Regions from separate parts of the Kribbella sp. NPDC006257 genome, predicted to be linked through region 2. Evidence: riboswitches for the same ligand, from Rfam matches in the RefSeq annotation. Region 2 holds a riboswitch; the other holds the start of a gene.
The links. Region 2 has a riboswitch for S-adenosylmethionine ahead of ABZ004_RS27835 (aminotransferase class V-fold PLP-dependent enzyme). Riboswitches for the same ligand answer to the same signal wherever they lie in the genome.
Positions count from the first base shown of each region.

Region 1: another riboswitch for S-adenosylmethionine. It lies ahead of thrC (threonine synthase); the one in region 2 lies ahead of ABZ004_RS27835 (aminotransferase class V-fold PLP-dependent enzyme).

Region 1 is NZ_JBEXSJ010000029.1:96,503-104,632, reverse strand. It holds gene ABZ004_RS29495 (zinc-dependent alcohol dehydrogenase family protein) at 1-782, opposite strand, end outside; gene ABZ004_RS29490 (saccharopine dehydrogenase NADP-binding domain-containing protein) at 849-1,862, opposite strand; gene ABZ004_RS29485 (helix-turn-helix domain-containing protein) at 1,934-2,869, shown strand; gene ABZ004_RS29480 (MoaD/ThiS family protein) at 2,870-3,148, opposite strand; gene thrC (threonine synthase) at 3,145-4,413, opposite strand; SAM riboswitch class I at 4,424-4,564, opposite strand; gene ABZ004_RS29470 (DNA-3-methyladenine glycosylase 2 family protein) at 4,653-5,600, opposite strand; gene ABZ004_RS29465 (hypothetical protein) at 5,646-6,122, shown strand; gene otsB (trehalose-phosphatase) at 6,088-6,921, opposite strand; gene ABZ004_RS29455 (LytR C-terminal domain-containing protein) at 6,918-7,538, opposite strand; gene ABZ004_RS29450 (DUF3263 domain-containing protein) at 7,540-7,851, opposite strand; gene ABZ004_RS29445 (amidase) at 7,999-8,130, shown strand, end outside.
Region 2 is NZ_JBEXSJ010000026.1:80,596-88,725, forward strand. It holds gene ABZ004_RS27825 (DNA translocase FtsK 4TM domain-containing protein) at 1-1,127, opposite strand, end outside; gene ABZ004_RS27830 (DinB family protein) at 1,238-1,756, opposite strand; SAM riboswitch class IV at 1,910-2,023, shown strand; gene ABZ004_RS27835 (aminotransferase class V-fold PLP-dependent enzyme) at 2,039-3,403, shown strand; gene ABZ004_RS27840 (LuxR C-terminal-related transcriptional regulator) at 3,408-5,684, opposite strand; gene ABZ004_RS27845 (alpha/beta hydrolase) at 5,713-6,693, opposite strand; gene ABZ004_RS27850 (prolyl oligopeptidase family serine peptidase) at 6,780-8,130, opposite strand, start outside.

The DNA of each region.
Region 1 (8,130 bases), on a different contig from region 2:
ACCTGCAGATGCCGCCCCCGCGGCCGCAAACACCGCAACGCGTCCTGCACGATCTGCGGCGACCCCAACGCATCCATCGTTACGTTCGCCCCACCACCCGTGACCTCACGAACCCGCGCCACTACCTCCGGCCCCGCAGTCACCACCTCAACAGCCCCGTACTTCGCGGCCAACGCCAACGCATCCGGATTGGTGTCAACGGCAACTACCCGAGCACCGAGCGCCGCCGCGATCATCACAGCCGACAACCCGATCCCCCCACACCCGAACACCACAACGCTCTCCCCCGCGACCACCCGCCCAACCTGCCGAACAGCCCGGAACGAAGTCGCGAACCGGCACCCCAACCCAGCCGCCGTATCAAAGTCCAGCTCATCAGGCAGCCGCACCAAATTCACAGCAGCGAACGGCAACGCTACATACTCCGCAAACGAACCCCAGTAGTTGAACCCGGGCTGCAACTGATTCGGGCAAACCTGCTGATCCCCGGCAGCACATTGCTCACACGAACCACACGCGCAGATGAACGGCGACGTCACCCGATCCCCAACAGCCCACCCGTCAACACCTTCGCCCACCGCCGCGATCGTCCCCGCCAACTCATGCCCCGGCACATGCGGCAGCACGATGTCGGAGTCGTGCCCCTGCCACCCATGCCAGTCGCTGCGGCACAACCCGGTGGCCTCGACCTTCACCACCACCCCACCGGGCTGCACCTCAGGCGACGGAACGTCCTGGACCGAAGGCAGTACGCCGTACCGCTCAACCACAATCGCGCGCATCAGCCCATCCTCAGCGACAACGGACGCCCTGGCCAGCCGACACCAGCTCTGGCCAGCCGACAGCGATCAGTGCCCGAGCTCGACCATGATGTGCGGAGCCAAGGACTGCAAGAAGTCTGCCGCATCGAACATCGCACCCGCGGAGGCGATACCGGCGCGACGGAAACGACCGTCCAGAATCCGTTGGACCGCCTCGACAACAAGCGGCGCCGTGACCGCGTAGATGTCCTGACCTGTTGCGGACGCGCGCCGCTCGACGCCTCCCGCCCGGACCAGGACGTCGACAACAAAGGTCTGATCCGAGCGACCCGACGAGTCGACCGAAGGAGCCGGGGTATCCACCGAAGCCAGATCTCGCGCAGCCTCGACGCTCATATACGTCTGAACCTCGGCCACCTCCAGATGGCTCGGAACAGTCACCACATCCGCCATCGTGAACCCGGCGACCACCGCCCGCTTGCCCAACGGCTCCGGAAACGCCCAGTCCTCTTCGGACGGCTTCTCGTCGTGATACTCCAACTCGCCACCCGTGAACCGGACCCGCCGCCCACCGCGCCGATCGTGCGACACCTCGCCGGCAACCCGCGTACCCGGCGTCGGATGCCAACTGCTCAACCCGTACGCGACATGCACCTCGTCCGCCGCCGTCCAGTCACCCATCGCCGCAGTCACCAGCAGATCCCCGAGCCCGCCGTAGAACGCCATCGCCGGTACGACGGGAACGCGGGCCTCCCGAGCAGCCTCGAACGTCCCCACATTCGCTTCGATCTCAGCCGCCACGTCAAGATACGGAATCCCAGCCCGCACAGCCGCTTCGAGCACCGGCCCTGCCGTCACCGCGAACGGCCCAGCCGCATTGATCACCGCGACCGCCCCGGCGAGGGCCCGATCCAGCGAGTCCGGATCGTCGACCGTCGCCGGCCGCACCCAAAGCCCACCCCACATCTCCTTCAACCGCGCACCGTCACGGCCGGACACCACCGGGGTGATACCGCGCCGGAGCAACTCCTCGACGACGAACCGGCCCGTGTGACCGGTCGCACCGTAGACAACAACTGCTGAACCCTCGACTTCGCTCATGGGTCTACTCTGCCGGTCGGACCCGGCCAACCGTGATAGTCCGGAACGACACCATGCGTACACTTTCGGACATGCACACCTTGGCGCTCGCCACCGCCGGCCGGATCCTGCACTTCGAGCTCGGCGTCGCCTACGAAATCTTCGGCAATCCGCCCATCGGCTCCGAGAACAGCTGGTACGACGTATCGCTCTGCGGCCCCGGTCCGATTCAGGTCGGACCCTTCCAACTCGAGCCCGACCACGGCCTCGATCACCTGGTCAACGCCGACACCGTGATCGTCCCGGCGTACGTCGATGTCGACGACCCGTTGCCGGTCGAGCTCGTCGAGGCCGTGCGTACGGCGTACGAGGCAGGTGCCCGGATCGCGTCCCTGTGCACCGGCGCTTTCGTCCTCGGCGCGGCCGGCCTCCTCGACGGGCGCCGGGCGACCACCCACTGGGCCCACACCGACGAGCTGAGCGCCCGCCACCCCGACGCTCTAGTAGACCCGGACGTCCTCTACACAGACAACGGTCGCGTCCTCACCGCAGCAGGCAAAGCAGCAGCGGTCGACCTCTGCCTGCACCTGGTCAACCTCGACCACGGTGCAGCCATCGCGAACACGGTCGCCCGGCGCCTCGTAGTACCGCCACACCGTGACGGCGGCCAGGCGCAGTTCGTCACGACACCCATCCAGGTATCGGGCGACCATCAGCTGTCCCGCCTGCTTGCCTGGACTCAAGAACGCCTTGACCAGCCGCTGACAGTCACCGACCTGGCAAAGCAGGCAAGCACTAGTCCCCGGCACCTCGGTCGCCAGTTCAAGGCAGTTACCGGACAGGCACCGTTGCAGTGGCTCCTGACCCAGCGCGTACGCCGGGCACAGGAACTCCTGGAATCCACCGACGAGAGCGTCGAGGCAGTCGCCACCGCTACCGGCATGGGCACCGCCACGACGCTCCGGCGTCAGTTCAAGCGCATCGTCGGCGTCCCACCGGACACCTACCGCCGCTCGTTCAAGAGCTGATCAGCAGCCACCGGCGACGGCCGGGATGATCGAGACCTGCCCGCCGTCCTTAATGCTTGTCTGCAGACCTTCGGAGAAGCGCACGTCGTCGTTGTCTACGTAGATGTTGACGAACCGGCGCAGCTCGCCGGACTCGTCGAGCACCCGGCCCTTGATCCCCGGGTACGACGTGTCGAGCGACTCCAGCACCTCGCTCAGCGTCGATCCTTCGACGGACACCTCGGAGGCGCCCTGGGTGTACGGCCGCAGGATGGTCGGGACGCGCACGCTCACACTCACTGCAGACCTGCCTTCACGAAGGCGTCGTAGGACGCGGGGATGGTCACCTTCGGGCCGACCCGGTCGGCCACGGCGTCGAGCGTCTTCAGCCCGTCGCCGGAGTTGATGATGACGGTCTCGGCGTCGGGGTCGAGCTGGCCGGTCTCGATCAGCTTCTTCAGCGTCGCGACCGTCACCCCGCCGGCCGTCTCGGTGAAGATGCCCTCGGTCCGGGCGAGCAACTGGATGCCCTCGATGACCTCTTCGTCGCTGACGTCCTCGATCACACCGCCGGTACGCCGGGCGACGTCGAGCACGTACGGTCCGTCGGCCGGGTTCCCGATCGCCAGCGACTTCGCGATGGTGTCCGGCTTGACCGGCTTCACCACGTCGTGGCCGTCGCGGAACGCCTGCGCGACCGGTGAGCACCCGGTCGCCTGCGCGCCGTAGATCTTGTAGTCGGTGGCGTCGACCAGGCCGAGCTTGCCGAGTTCGGTGAAGCCCTTGTCGATCTTGGTCAGCTGCGAACCGGACGCGACCGGGATCACCACCTGCTGCGGGATCCGCCAGCCGAGCTGCTCGGCGATCTCGAAGGCGAGTGTCTTGGAACCCTCGGAGTAGTACGGCCGGACGTTGACGTTCACGAACGCCCAGCCTTCCTCCTCACCGGCGATCTCGGAGGCGAGCTTGTTCACGTCGTCGTAGTTGCCCTCGACGGCGACCAGCGTTCCGCCGTACACGGCCGTGGTGATGATCTTGGGGCGCTCGAGGTCCTGCGGGATGAACACGACCGAGCGGATGCCGGCCCGGGCGGCCGCGGCGGCGACAGCGTTGGCCAGGTTGCCGGTGGACGGGCAGGCGAAGACCTTCATGCCGAGTTCGCGGGTGGCGCTCAGAGCGGACGCGACGACCCGGTCCTTGAAGGAGTGGGTCGGGTTGCCCGAGTCGTCCTTCACCCAGAGCTTGCGCAGGCCGAGCTCGCGGGCGAGGTTGCCGGCGTCGATCAGCCGGGTGTAGCCGGGTTCGGTGTTCGGGAAACTGGCCACGTCGACGGGGACGGGCAGCAGCGGCTGGTAGCGCCAGATGTTCTTGGGGCCGGCCTCGATCTGTTCGCGGGTGATGGTCGGGAACTCGTACCCGACCTCCAGCGGACCGAAGCACTCCATACAGGCGTAGAACGGGCCGAGTTCTGATTTCGCGCCACAAGCGCGACAGCTCAGATGCGTTCCGTTGCCGAAGGCACCTTCACGGATGGTGTGCGGAGCGGTGGCGGTGCTCTGGCTCATGGAGGTTCCCTCCTCATCTTCCCCGGACCGGATCTCGGCGCGGGACGGATTTGGCACCGGTCCGCCGCGAGCGCCCTCGGATCGAGGCCGTCAACGGGGAGGGTTGCCGGGACTTCAACGGGCCGTTTCCCTCAGTCCCTCTGGATGAGCACCACCGAGGTTACCCAATCGGGTCCACATTGTGTCCTCCAATACCACCATCCGAGACACCAGATCTCACCGCAATACGAGGCGCGGGTTCAGCGGAGGCGGTGGGTTGCGCCGGGGGTGTGGGTGGGGAGGGACTTGCGGGGGCCGTAGCGAGGGTGGCCGATGCCGGCGAGCTCCAACAGCGCCTGGACGCGGAAGCGGTGGCCGCGGTACGGCTCGATCAGTTCGGCCGTGCCTTCGTCGTCGAGCTCCTCGCCGGTCAGCGCGTAGGACACGTTCCGCGAGACGTGATAGTCCGCAAACGAGAACGCGTCCGCATCCCCATGCGCCCGCTGCCGCACCTCAGCCGCCGTCCACACCCCAACCCCAGGAAGCGAGCGAAGCCTGCGCTCGATCTCCACGCCATCACTCAACTCCAGCGTCCGCTCCAACGCAGCAGCCCGCGTCGCGGCCGTGATCACCACCCGCGACCGGCGCCCCTCGACCCCCGCCCGCAACCACTGCCAGGACGGAATCAACCGCCACTCCTCCGGCGACGGCGGCACCATCATCTTCCGCCCGTCCGGCGACCCCGGCCCCGGCGCCGGTTCGCCGTACTCGCGCAGCAGCATCCGCCACCCCGCGAACGCTTCCTTCCCCGTCACCACCTGCTCGATGCCCGCCGCAGCCATCGCCTCGAACACCGCCCGCGTCCGCGGCACCCGAAAGTGCTCGAACCGACGAGCCGCGTCCACCAGCGCCCGATGTTCCGGCAACGGCTCGAACCCGTCCCAGCTGTCCGCATCCCCCAGCAGTTCCGGTACGCCGTCCAGCGCCCACTTCGCCCCCGGCCCCCAGGCCTCGGCCTCTACCTCGCCCGCCCCCGAGTACGGCGTCAACCGCAACAGCACCGGCCCGTCCGGCGTCCTCGTCGCCCGCCAGACACTCCGCCCGTCATACACGTACGCCGGATCCCCCGGCCCCTTCCGCAACCCCCCGATCACCGCATGCGGATCCACCACCCGCCCAGGCCGCCACCACCGCACCACCGAACTCACCCCGCAAGTCTTACCTACCCCGCCGACAGAACCACATACTGAGTCATGGCGATGTCGGGGTGGCAGGGTCTGAAGTTGGTGGTGAACACGATCAACCTGTCCACGCCGGCCGGAGTGCTGGTCGGGGTGATCGGGCGGGCGCGCTTCAGCCGTGGTCCGCGTGGGTTGTTCTACGCGACCGGCTATCGGCTGAACTTCCCGGTGGCGAGCGCGTTCACGATCGGGAACCTGATCCTGACCAAGCACGATCGCGCGTACTTCGACGAGCGCCCGATCCTGGTCCAGCACGAGGAGCGGCACTCCTGGCAGTACTTCTGCCTGATCGGTCTGCCGATGCTCCCGCTCTACCTGCTCGCGGCCGGCTGGTCCTTCCTCCGCACCGGCTGCCCGGCGTCCCGCAACATCTTCGAGCGACTAGCGAACCTCAAAGACGGCAACTACACCGAGCGTCCACTGCAGCCGCTCGGCAAGACGCTCTCGCAGGCGTTCAGCGGGTTGCGATCGCGTCCGCGAGGGCAGTGAGGACGGTAACCACTCCCGCCGGGTCATCCACGACGATGTCAGCGGCCTCTACAAGCGCAGTAGCTCCTGAGGAACGCGCAGCAACCAGTACTGCGTGCAGTCCTTCGCCACGAAGAGCCTGCAGAGCTTGAAACGCTGCCAGGTCGCCCAGATCGTCTCCGGCATACAGAACCGAGTGAGCACCGGTGCTCTCGACCAGGCGGCGCAGTGCGACACCCTTGTCGATACCAGGCGGCCGTAGCTCCAGCACCAGGTTGCCCGGCTCCAACCGAAGCCCGACCTCCTCGGCAAGCTCCGACAACGGCGTACGCAATGTCTCTAGTGCACCCGAAGGATCAGCTAGCCGGCGGGTGTGGACAGCTAGTGAGCTGTCCTTGTCCTCCACATACGCATCCGGCAGCCCAGCATCACGCAGTACGCCGGGAAGCCGGTCGCGCGCGACAGCGACCCCTTCTGGCACGGGCTCGCTGGTGATCGCCCCGGTAGACGCCTCCCAGCGCTCCAGCCCGTAGTGCCCCAGTACTACGAGGCGCCCGAGTCCCGCGTGCCCACTGACGCCAGACAACTCTGTTGCCACGAGCGCAGGCCGGCCAGTGACGATCGCTACCTGACCCACTGAGCTAGCGAGCCGCGCCAATGCGTCCAGAGCTCCATCGGCCGCCCGGGACATCGACGGGTCCTCCACCAACGGCGAGAGGGTGCCGTCGAAATCCGAGGCGATCACTGCCCCGGCCGGATCCTTGACGATCGCCTCCCAGCCCTCCCGCCCGGCCGGTGTCGCCAGAACGGGAGTGCTCATCCGGCGTAGTCCGTCGTCAGGATGACGGTCAGCCTGTCCTTCTTCATGTTGTCGAGCGCGTCCTTGATCCGGCCCACGCCGATGTCCTTGGCGAGCTGGCCGGCCTCGGCCTGCATCCCGGCAGGGAAGTAGACGGTGGAGGTGACGATCTTGCCGTGCCAGTTGTCCCGGCCGGCCACGGTCCAGCCCGCCTGCCGGGCCCGGTTCGCCACGTCTTCGGCGAGGCCCTTGCGAGCGGTGTTGTTGTATACCTCGACCGCAGGCCGCTCGGACGGCGGGATGGTCGGCACGTCGGTCGGCCCGGAGCTGGGCACGTCGGTCGGCCCAGCGGTCGGCGCGGAAGTCGGAGCAGAGGTCGGCACGTCGGTCGGCGCAGAGGTCGGAGCAGAGGTCGGCGCGGAAGTTGGCGCGGACGTAGGCGCCGACGACGGCGGATCAGCCGGCTTCGGCGTGCTCGACGTTTTCGGCGTGGAGGCGGCCGGCGTGGAGTCGGCCGCGGAGCTGTTCCCCCTGGTCCCGAACAGCACCAGCAGGCCACCGACGATGGCCACGACGGCGAGCACGGCAACGAGAGACGAAAGGACCTGGCCCTTGTCGTCCTTGACGCGGCGGGTCAATTCAGACCTCGATACCCAGCCGTCGGGCGGATCGGGCGCGTTGGCGGGCGGCGCGCAACCGGCGCAGCCGCTTCACCAGCAGCGGGTCGTGCGCGAGTGCCTCGGGCCGGTCGATCAGCGCGTTCAGCACCTGGTAGTAACGGGTCGCCGACATCTGGAACTGGTCCCGGATCGCCTGCTCCTTGGCCCCGGCGTACTTCCACCAGTGCCGCTCGAAGCCCAGGATCGCCCCGTCCCGGTCGGACAACCCAGAGACGGCCGGCTGGGCTGCTTCGGCGGCGGAGCCGGAAGAGCTGGCGTTGGCGCTGTCCATCTGCTGGTGTCTCCGTTGCGGTCGGTGATCGTCCGTCCGCGCTCCACTGTACGGGGGAACAACAGTCATGTCATTCACCCTCCGCCTGGTGGCGGCGACATGTCGGGCGGACGGTCGGGCGTGCTCAACTCTGGCAGGATCGTCGGTGTGAGCTCAACTCGACAGGGCCCCGGCGACGTGTCGCCCGGCCCGCGACCCGCCCTCGCGACGGTCGAAGAGCTGCAGGCGCGGCAGGCCGAGCTGGACCCGCTGATCAACGCCGTCTGCACGCCCAACCGC
Region 2 (8,130 bases):
GGCAGCGGCGTGTGCGGCGGCGGCTCGGGAGCCGACTCGGACTGGGCGGCAGCGGCAGGCTTCATCGCGGCAGCAACAGCCCCGTACGCCGGTGGTGCCTCGACTCCGGCATTGCCGTCGACGTCGTACGGCTCCTCCTCGGCGGCCTTCTTGCGACTCCGCTTGGAGATCTCGCGGCCCTCGAGCACCGGCGAGTCATAAGGCTTGACGGTCGGTTCACCGTCGTCGTCCAGTGCAGCGTTCGCCCGGCGCTCCTTGCGACTGAGCCGCACGGTGTCATCCGCTGCTGCGGTGACGGAGGGAGCGTCGGCGGGGAGCTCAGTACGACCGAGCAGTACGTCGAACGCGGCCCGGACACGCAGCGGGATCGCGTAGATCGGCGTACCGGTGACTACCAGCGCGCCGAAGATCGAGAGCAGCACCAGGAGAGGGGCTGCGACGTACTGCGTGAGTAGGTCGGACAAGAGCGACGACACGACGTACCCGATCGCTCCGCCGGCCTCCTTCAGGCTGCCGGAATCGGGGTTGCCCGGGCGCGGGATGCCGTTGGCGATGTGCACCAGGCCGAGCACGCCGAGCGAGATCGCCGTCCAGCCGATCACCTGGCGTCCGGCCGGGCCGTTGCGGTCCGGGTGACGCAGGGTGCGGAGGGCGATGAACAGGAGCATCAGGGGAACGGCCCAGCCGAGCATGCCGACGCTGCCGCCGACCACGGTCCGTGCGGCGTTGCCGACCGCGCCGGGCAGCTGCCACCAAATCGCGGCGGCCACGACGACGGACAGGCCGATCAGGGTGAGGCCGGCACCGTCGCGACGGTGTGCCGGGTCGAGGTCGCGCGCGCCGTGGCCGACACCGCGGACCATGCTGCCGATCAGATGCGCGATGCCGATCCAGCACTTCACGAAGCCGCGGCCGAGGTAGATCATCGCGGCCGCGAACGGACCCGCGCCAGTGGATTGGGACGCGCTGGGACGCGCAGTGGTGCTGCCACTGCGCTTCTTCGCGCTCTGCCCACGCTTCTGGGCGCCTGACGGACGGGAGCGTCCACCAGCTGCCGACCGGCCCGTTGCGGGGCTGTTGGCTGCCGACTTCCGCGCCCGCGCCGGGGAAGACGTGCGGGTCGCCATATCTAGCAGGCTACCCCGACAACCACTCGAGTCCCACGTGTCACACGCCGATCACACTCCCCCATCCGTCACGTCACGGGTCAGGGACGGGCAGGTCAGGGACCGGCAGGTCAGGCGCCGGTGGTGCCGTCCAGTTGTTCGCGGACCAGGTCGGCGTGGCCGCAGTGCCGGGCGTATTCGCCGATCAGGTGGATGTAGATCATCCGGAGCGAGGACACGTTGGCACTGAAAGTGAACTGCTCGTCCAGAGAACGCCCGGCGGCGGCCTTGTCCGAGAGGGCCCATTCGTCGATCAGGCCCTCGTACTCCGCCTGGGCCCGGGACGCGTCGATCAGCTCGAAGTCCGCGTCCTTGCCCAGCTCCGGCGCGAAGACGGGCTCGGCAGGAGCGTCACCGGCGAAGTGGATCCGGAACCAGATCCGCTCGACCTTGGTGAGATGCCGGATCAGCCCCAGCAGCGAGAGGTTCGACGGCGGCGAAGGCCGCTCGGCCAGCTGCTCCGCGGTGAGCCCGGCGCACTTGTGCAGCAACGTCGTCCGGTAGAAGTCCAGATAGCCGGCCAGCAGCTCGCGTTCGGGAGCGATCAGTGAGCCTTCGGGGCGGGTGACTTCGGGTGCGGTCCAGGTCATCCCCAGATCCTCTCCTACCCGCACCCCCACCTCGGACACCGGTGAGGCTCACAGGCGGAGGCACCGAGGTATATCTCACGCCTTGTCACTGAATCTCGCACAGTGAGATAGCTGCTGGCGCATTCGTCATCGCGTTGGTTACCGTCTTCGGCAGGTCATGAGTGTCAGCGTCAAGCCCCGGCTCGCTGGCCGGCAACCCTCCTCCGCGGTGGGGTGCCCCGGGTGAGGACCCGGCCGTTCGGATACCCCGATCGGCAAGTGCGGACTTCCCGGGAGCAGAACATGTCGATCCTCTCCATCCTCGAGCCGGCCAACAGCACCGCCGCGCGGCCGGCCACCGTCCGGCTCAGCAACGGCAGCATCCCCGCCACCGTCGGCTCGGACCTGCTGGTCCCGCTGGCCGACGGTCGCGTGACGGACTACGCCAACTTCGACCACGGCGCGAGCGCCCCGTGTCTGGAGTCGGTGCGCGCCGCGGTCGAGGCGGCCCTGCCGTCGTACGCCTCCGTGCACCGCGGCAACGGGTACGCCTCCCGCATCACTACCCAGTGGTACGAGCGGGCCCGCGCCGAGGTGCACGGCTTCGTCGGCGCCCGCGAGGACGACCAGGTCATCTTCACCCGGCAGACCACTGACGCCCTCAATCTGCTGGCCCGCGCCGTCCCGGCCGACGCGACCGTGATCGTCTTCGAGTCCGAGCACCACGCGGCCCTCCTCCCCTGGCCGGCCGAGCGCACCGTCCGTCTCGCGGCACCGAGCTCGGCGAACCAGGCAGTCACCGCGGTCGCCGACGCACTCCGCATCGCCCCCGAGGGACCGCGGCTGGTCGTCGTCACCGGCGCCTCCAACGTCACCGGCGAGATCTTCCCGATCGCCGAGATCACCAAGGTCGCCAAGGCGCACGGCGCCCGGGTCTGCCTCGACGCGGCTCAGCTCGCCCCGCACCGCGTGGTGGACATTGAGGAGCTGAACGTCGACTGGGTCGCCCTGTCCGGCCACAAGCTCTACGCCCCGTACGGCGCGGGCGCCCTGATCGGCCGCGCCGACTGGCTCAACGCGGCCGACCCCTACCTGTACGGCGGCGGCGCGACGGCATCAGTAGCCGGCACCGAAACCGTCTGGAACCAGGGACCGTCCAGGCACGAAGGCGGTTCCCCGAACGTCATCGGCGCCATCGCCTTGGCAGCAGCGTGTGCAGCAATCACCAAGCACCGTGAGGCGATCGAGCAGCACGAGCGGAGCCTGCTGGCGCGGCTCCGGACCGGTCTGGCCCAGCTGCCCGGCGTCACGACGTACTCGATCTTCGGTGCGGAAGCGGATCGCGTAGGCACGGTCTGCTTCACGGTCGACGGCATCAGCTCGACCCTGGTCTCCGCAGCTCTGGCAGCCGAGTACGGCATCGGCGTACGGGACGGCAAGTTCTGCGCACACCCGCTAGTCGGTCACCTGCTTGCCGACTCCGCCGAGCACGGTACTGCGGTGCGCGCGAGCCTCGGTCTCGCGACGACCCGCGAGCACGTCGACCGCCTGGTCAACGCGATCCGCACCATCTCCACCACCGGACTCAGCAGCACCTACGAAGAGACCGCCCACGGCTGCCAGCCCACGAACGACCCCCGCGACCTCGACGCCCCGCACATCTGGTGAATCGTCAGCCCGGCCCTCCGTGGCGCCTGGCTGTCATCCAGGTGGCGATCTGGCTACGCGAGCTGAAGCCGAGCTTGTCGAGGATATGGACGACGTGTGACTCAGCGGTACGCCGGCTGATCACCAGGCGCAAGGCGATCTCCTTGTTCGTCAGCCCTTCGGCTACCAGCTCGGCGACCTGATACTCGCGCTCACTCAGGGAACCAAGGCCCGGATCCGCCGTGACCGGTGGCCCGTCGGTGGTGACCGGCCCCACGGCATAGGAGATCGCCTGACCGAACTCGACGGCTGCAGCAACGCCACGGTCGAACGCAGTCCGGTAGCGGTCCGGACCGAGGGCATTAAGCGTGTTCCGCTCGCAGGTCTCGTGGGCATCGATCATCATCAGCGAGCCCAGCAAGGGCTGCCCGCCACCGAGCGGCCACAGTCTGCTCGCCACTCCCAGCAACCCGGCGGTCCTCTCGTACTGGCCCATCGCGGCGGTGGTCCAGCACAGCAGCTCCAGCCAGGTCACCGCGCCGAGTACGTCGTTGAACGTCTGGGCCAGCCGGATCCCCTCGGTCAGATCGGTGCTGGCCTGGCTGTACTCCCCGAGCACCCAGCGACTCAGGGCCGAGGCGAAAAGCAAAGCACTTCGTGCGTACTGCTCGCCGGTGACGTCACACAACTCCAGGCCACGCCGAGCAGTGGCCAGCCCGTCGCGCGGGCGCCCCTGCCAGATCTCCGCCTGGGCAATGGCCGAGTGGACCTGCAATGTGAAACTTCCGCCCGGCAGCCCAGCGAGGGCTTCCCGGAACAGCGGCAGCGACTTCTCTATGTCGCCAGTCAGGAAGTAATAGGAGCCCAGCAAGAACACCGTATGGGCAGCGAGGTCGTCGTCCCCAAAGTCGTGCGCTACCGCCTCTGCTTCCCTGGCGTACGAATAGATCATCGGTGCGTGGCCGAGCAGACTCAACGCGTACGCCGTGATGCCTAGCGTCTCACCACGATCCCTGCTTTGCTCCGGGTTCAGCTCCAGCGCGCGTTCGAGCCAGACTCTTCCCTCCGCCGTATGACCGCAGAACAGCCACAGGAAATGCAGTGCATTGACCAGCCGCAGCCCTGTCGCTTCCTCCCCCGCGGTGCTGAAGCAGAACTCGAGTGCGGCTCGCAGGTTCGCGTGCTCCGGCCGCGACTGCTCGTACGTCTCGATCTGTGCGACACCGCGTCGCCAGTCGCGGCTCCATCGCCCAGCCAACCGCAGGTAGTGATCCCGGTGCCGTACTGCGATCTCTCGGCCATCCAGCTTTGCCGACCCGTACTGGCGAATCGGCTCCAGCAGATGGAACCGCCCCGCCTCTGGGTCGGCCTGCACGATCGACATGTCCACCAACCGCGCCAGGAGCGGCAGTACGTCGAGCGAGTCCACCTTCTCCCCTGAGCACACCGCTTCGGCCGCCACCAGGTCGAAGCCGCCGACGAACACCGACAGCCGCGCCCACAGCAGTTGCTCCGGTTCGGAGCAGAGGTCGTAGCTCCAGTCCATCGTCGCCAGCAACGTCTGCTGTCGGGTCGGAGCCGTCGAGTTGCCTCGGGCAAGCAACCGGAATGAGTCCAGCCGCTGCAACAGGTCACTCACAGCAAGCACTCGCGTCCAAGCTGCAGCGAGCTCAACCGCCAGCGGAATCCCGTCGAGCCGGCGGCACACTTCGACCACGCCGGGCCAGTTCCGCTCATCGACCCGGAACCCGGGAGACACCGCAGCCGCTCGCTCTGCGAACAGCCGCACCACGTCAAGTTCCAGAGCAGGTGCAAGGCCGCTCACTTCACCGACGAGCAGTGGCGGCACCGAGAACACGTGCTCGCCGTCAACTCCCAGCACATGGCGGCTGGTCGCCAGCACACGGATGCCCGGGGCTGCGGCGAGCAGTAACCCCACGAGCTCAGCACAAGCTCGGGCAAGGTGCTCGCAGTTGTCGAGGACGAGCAGCAGCGATCGATCCCGCAGATACCCAGCAAGCCTGGCGGCAGGATCGTCGTCGGCATCACGCAGCCCGAAGGCGAGACTCACTGTCCGCGCCAGCAACGCCGCGTCCTGTACTGCGGCCAGCTCCACCAACCACACGCCGTCGGGAAACGTCCGGCGGACCTGCGCCGCCACCTGGAGCCCCAGCCTGGTCTTGCCGACTCCACCGGCGCCGGTCAACGTGACCAGGCGGCCGGTGGACAGCAGAGCCCGGGTGTCGGCCAGCTCCTGTCGTCGCCCGACGAAGCTCGTCAACTCTGCTGGCAAGGTCCCCATCGGTCCTATGCCAGCACACACCGGTCGATCAGGCGAGCAGGTACTTGAGATCGGCAGCCGCGTGCCGGAACTCGGCCCTGGTCGAGGGGAGGTCGTGGATCGGGTTCAGCAGGGCCATGTCATGGATCTGGCCCACATAGAGCACGGAGATGACGTCCACGCCGGCTTCGTCCAGCTTGTGGCCGTAGGCCTGCCCTTCGTCCCGCAGTACATCGTTGCCCGACGTGTGGATGATCGCCGGCGGCAGGCCGCGCAACTGCTCCACCCGGGCTTGCAGCGGCGCGGCGTACGGATTGTGCCGGGTTGCTTCGTCGGGCGCGTAGACGTCCCAGCCGAACTTCATGAATTCGCGGGCCAGGAATCGGCCGTCGGCGAACTCGCGGTACGAGTCCGTGTCCAGCTGCGCGTCGGTTGCCGGGTACATCAGCAACTGCGCTTTGATCTCAGGTCCGCCGTGGTCGCGGGTGTACAGCGTGAGAGCCGCGCTGAGGTTCCCGCCGACGCTGTTGCCGGCCACTGCCAGCCGGCTGGCGTCCAGACCGGCCTGTGCACCCTCGCGGGCAACCCATTGCAACGCGGCGTACGCCTGCTCCAGCTGGACCGGGAACACCGCGTCGGGGATCGGTGTGTACTCGACGAACACCACGGCGTACCCGGTCGCGAGCACGAGGTCATGGGTCAGCCGCTGGTGGTTGTCGAAGTTGCCGGCGATCCAGACGCCGCCGTGCAAGAACAGCACCACCGGTAGCGACCCGTCGACTCCGGACGGGCGCTGGATGTAGATCTTGGTCCGGACCCCCTCGACCTCGATGTCCCGCTCTTCGACGTCGACTCCGCTCAGGTCCACCTCGACCGTGCCCTGCAGACCGCTGAGCGTCGCCCGTACCTGGTCGCCCGGCAGCAGCCAGAACGGTTCTGGGTTCTTGTTCACCTCGGTCAGGAACTCTCGGACTCGCCGTTCGATCCTGAGGTCGGTCCCTGCGTCGGGGACCTCGAACGCTGCATTCATGGGTCAACTCCTGCTCACGGATGGGACTGGTGGCCCGAGTTCACCACCGCCCACCGTGAGCCGGCATCCGTCAAAATACCGACCTGCTACTCCGGCTGCAGTCCTGTGTGGTGAGCAGCGAACGCCAGCAGGTCGGCCCATTCTGATGCGACCATCGCGGCGGGCTTTCCGAAGCCGTGGCCGGTGTCGACCTCGATGCGGGTCAGGACCGGAGCGGAGCCCGCCTGCGCGTGTTGCAGGGTTGCTATGAACTTGTGGCTGTGCAGCGGCACGACGCGATCGTCGTGATCGCCAGTAACGACCAGAGTCGCCGGGTACGTCGTACCGTCGTGCAGGTTGTGTAGCGGTGAGTACGCCAGCAAGTCCTCGAACTGGTCGGGGTCGTCGGGTAGACCGAAGTCCGAGGCCCAGGCAGCGCCCACGGTGAAGAGGTGGAAGCGCAGCATGTCCATCACGCCGACACCGGGCAGTGCGACGGCGAAGAGGTCCGGGCGCTGAGTCATGACAGCGCCAACCAGTAGACCGCCGTTGCTGCGTCCATGGATGGCCAGCTGGCCTGCAGTAGTCACCCGGGTCTTCTGCAGATGCTCAGCGACGGCGATGAAGTCGTCGAAGACGTTCTGCTTGTTCTTCAACCGGCCTGCTTCGTACCAGTCGCTGCCGTACTCACCACCGCCCCGCAGGTTCGCGATCACCAGTACGCCGCCGGCTGCGAGCCAAGCGGGCCAGCCCGGCCGGTAGTCGGGGAAGATCGGGACGCGGAAGCCGCCGTACCCGTACAACATGGTCGGCCGCGGCTCGGACCAGTCCAGGTCAGCTCGCGTGATCACGTAGTACGGGACCTCTCGGCCGGGCTCGACCACTCGGGTCATGGTGATCGGCGGCGCGACGAAACCCGCTCCGGAAGACGCCAACAGAGGAAGGGCCTCGATCTCGCCGGAGGCGGCAGAGACGACGTACGACGTGGTCGGCTCGGTCGAGGAGGACATCCCGACGAACACCTCGTCGTGCGTCGCTGAGGCGTGCAGGTCGACCAGACCACCCCGCGCGAGCGGGATCGACCGGGTGTTGCCGCCGTCGAGGTCGTGCAACCGGAGCTCGGGCTGCGCATCGACCAGGTAGAGCGTCGCCAGCCCGGCGGCAGTCCCGTACGCCGAGAGCAGCGCGTCCTCCGCCTCCGGGATGACGTCAATGAAGTTGCCCGAGAGATCACTGCTCACGACCCGCCCACGCGGCGCATCCCGGGTGGTGCGCAGGATCAGCCGCTCCCCCGCCATCCGGACGAAGCCGATCTCGTCGGCGAACTCGTCGATCACCTTGATCGGCTCACCGAGCCCGTCGGCGGTGACCGGGTAGAGCCAGAGCCGGGTCGCGGGGTCGGTGCCCTTGCGGAGATGGGCGACGACGTACCGGTCGTCGTCGGAGACCACCGGTCCG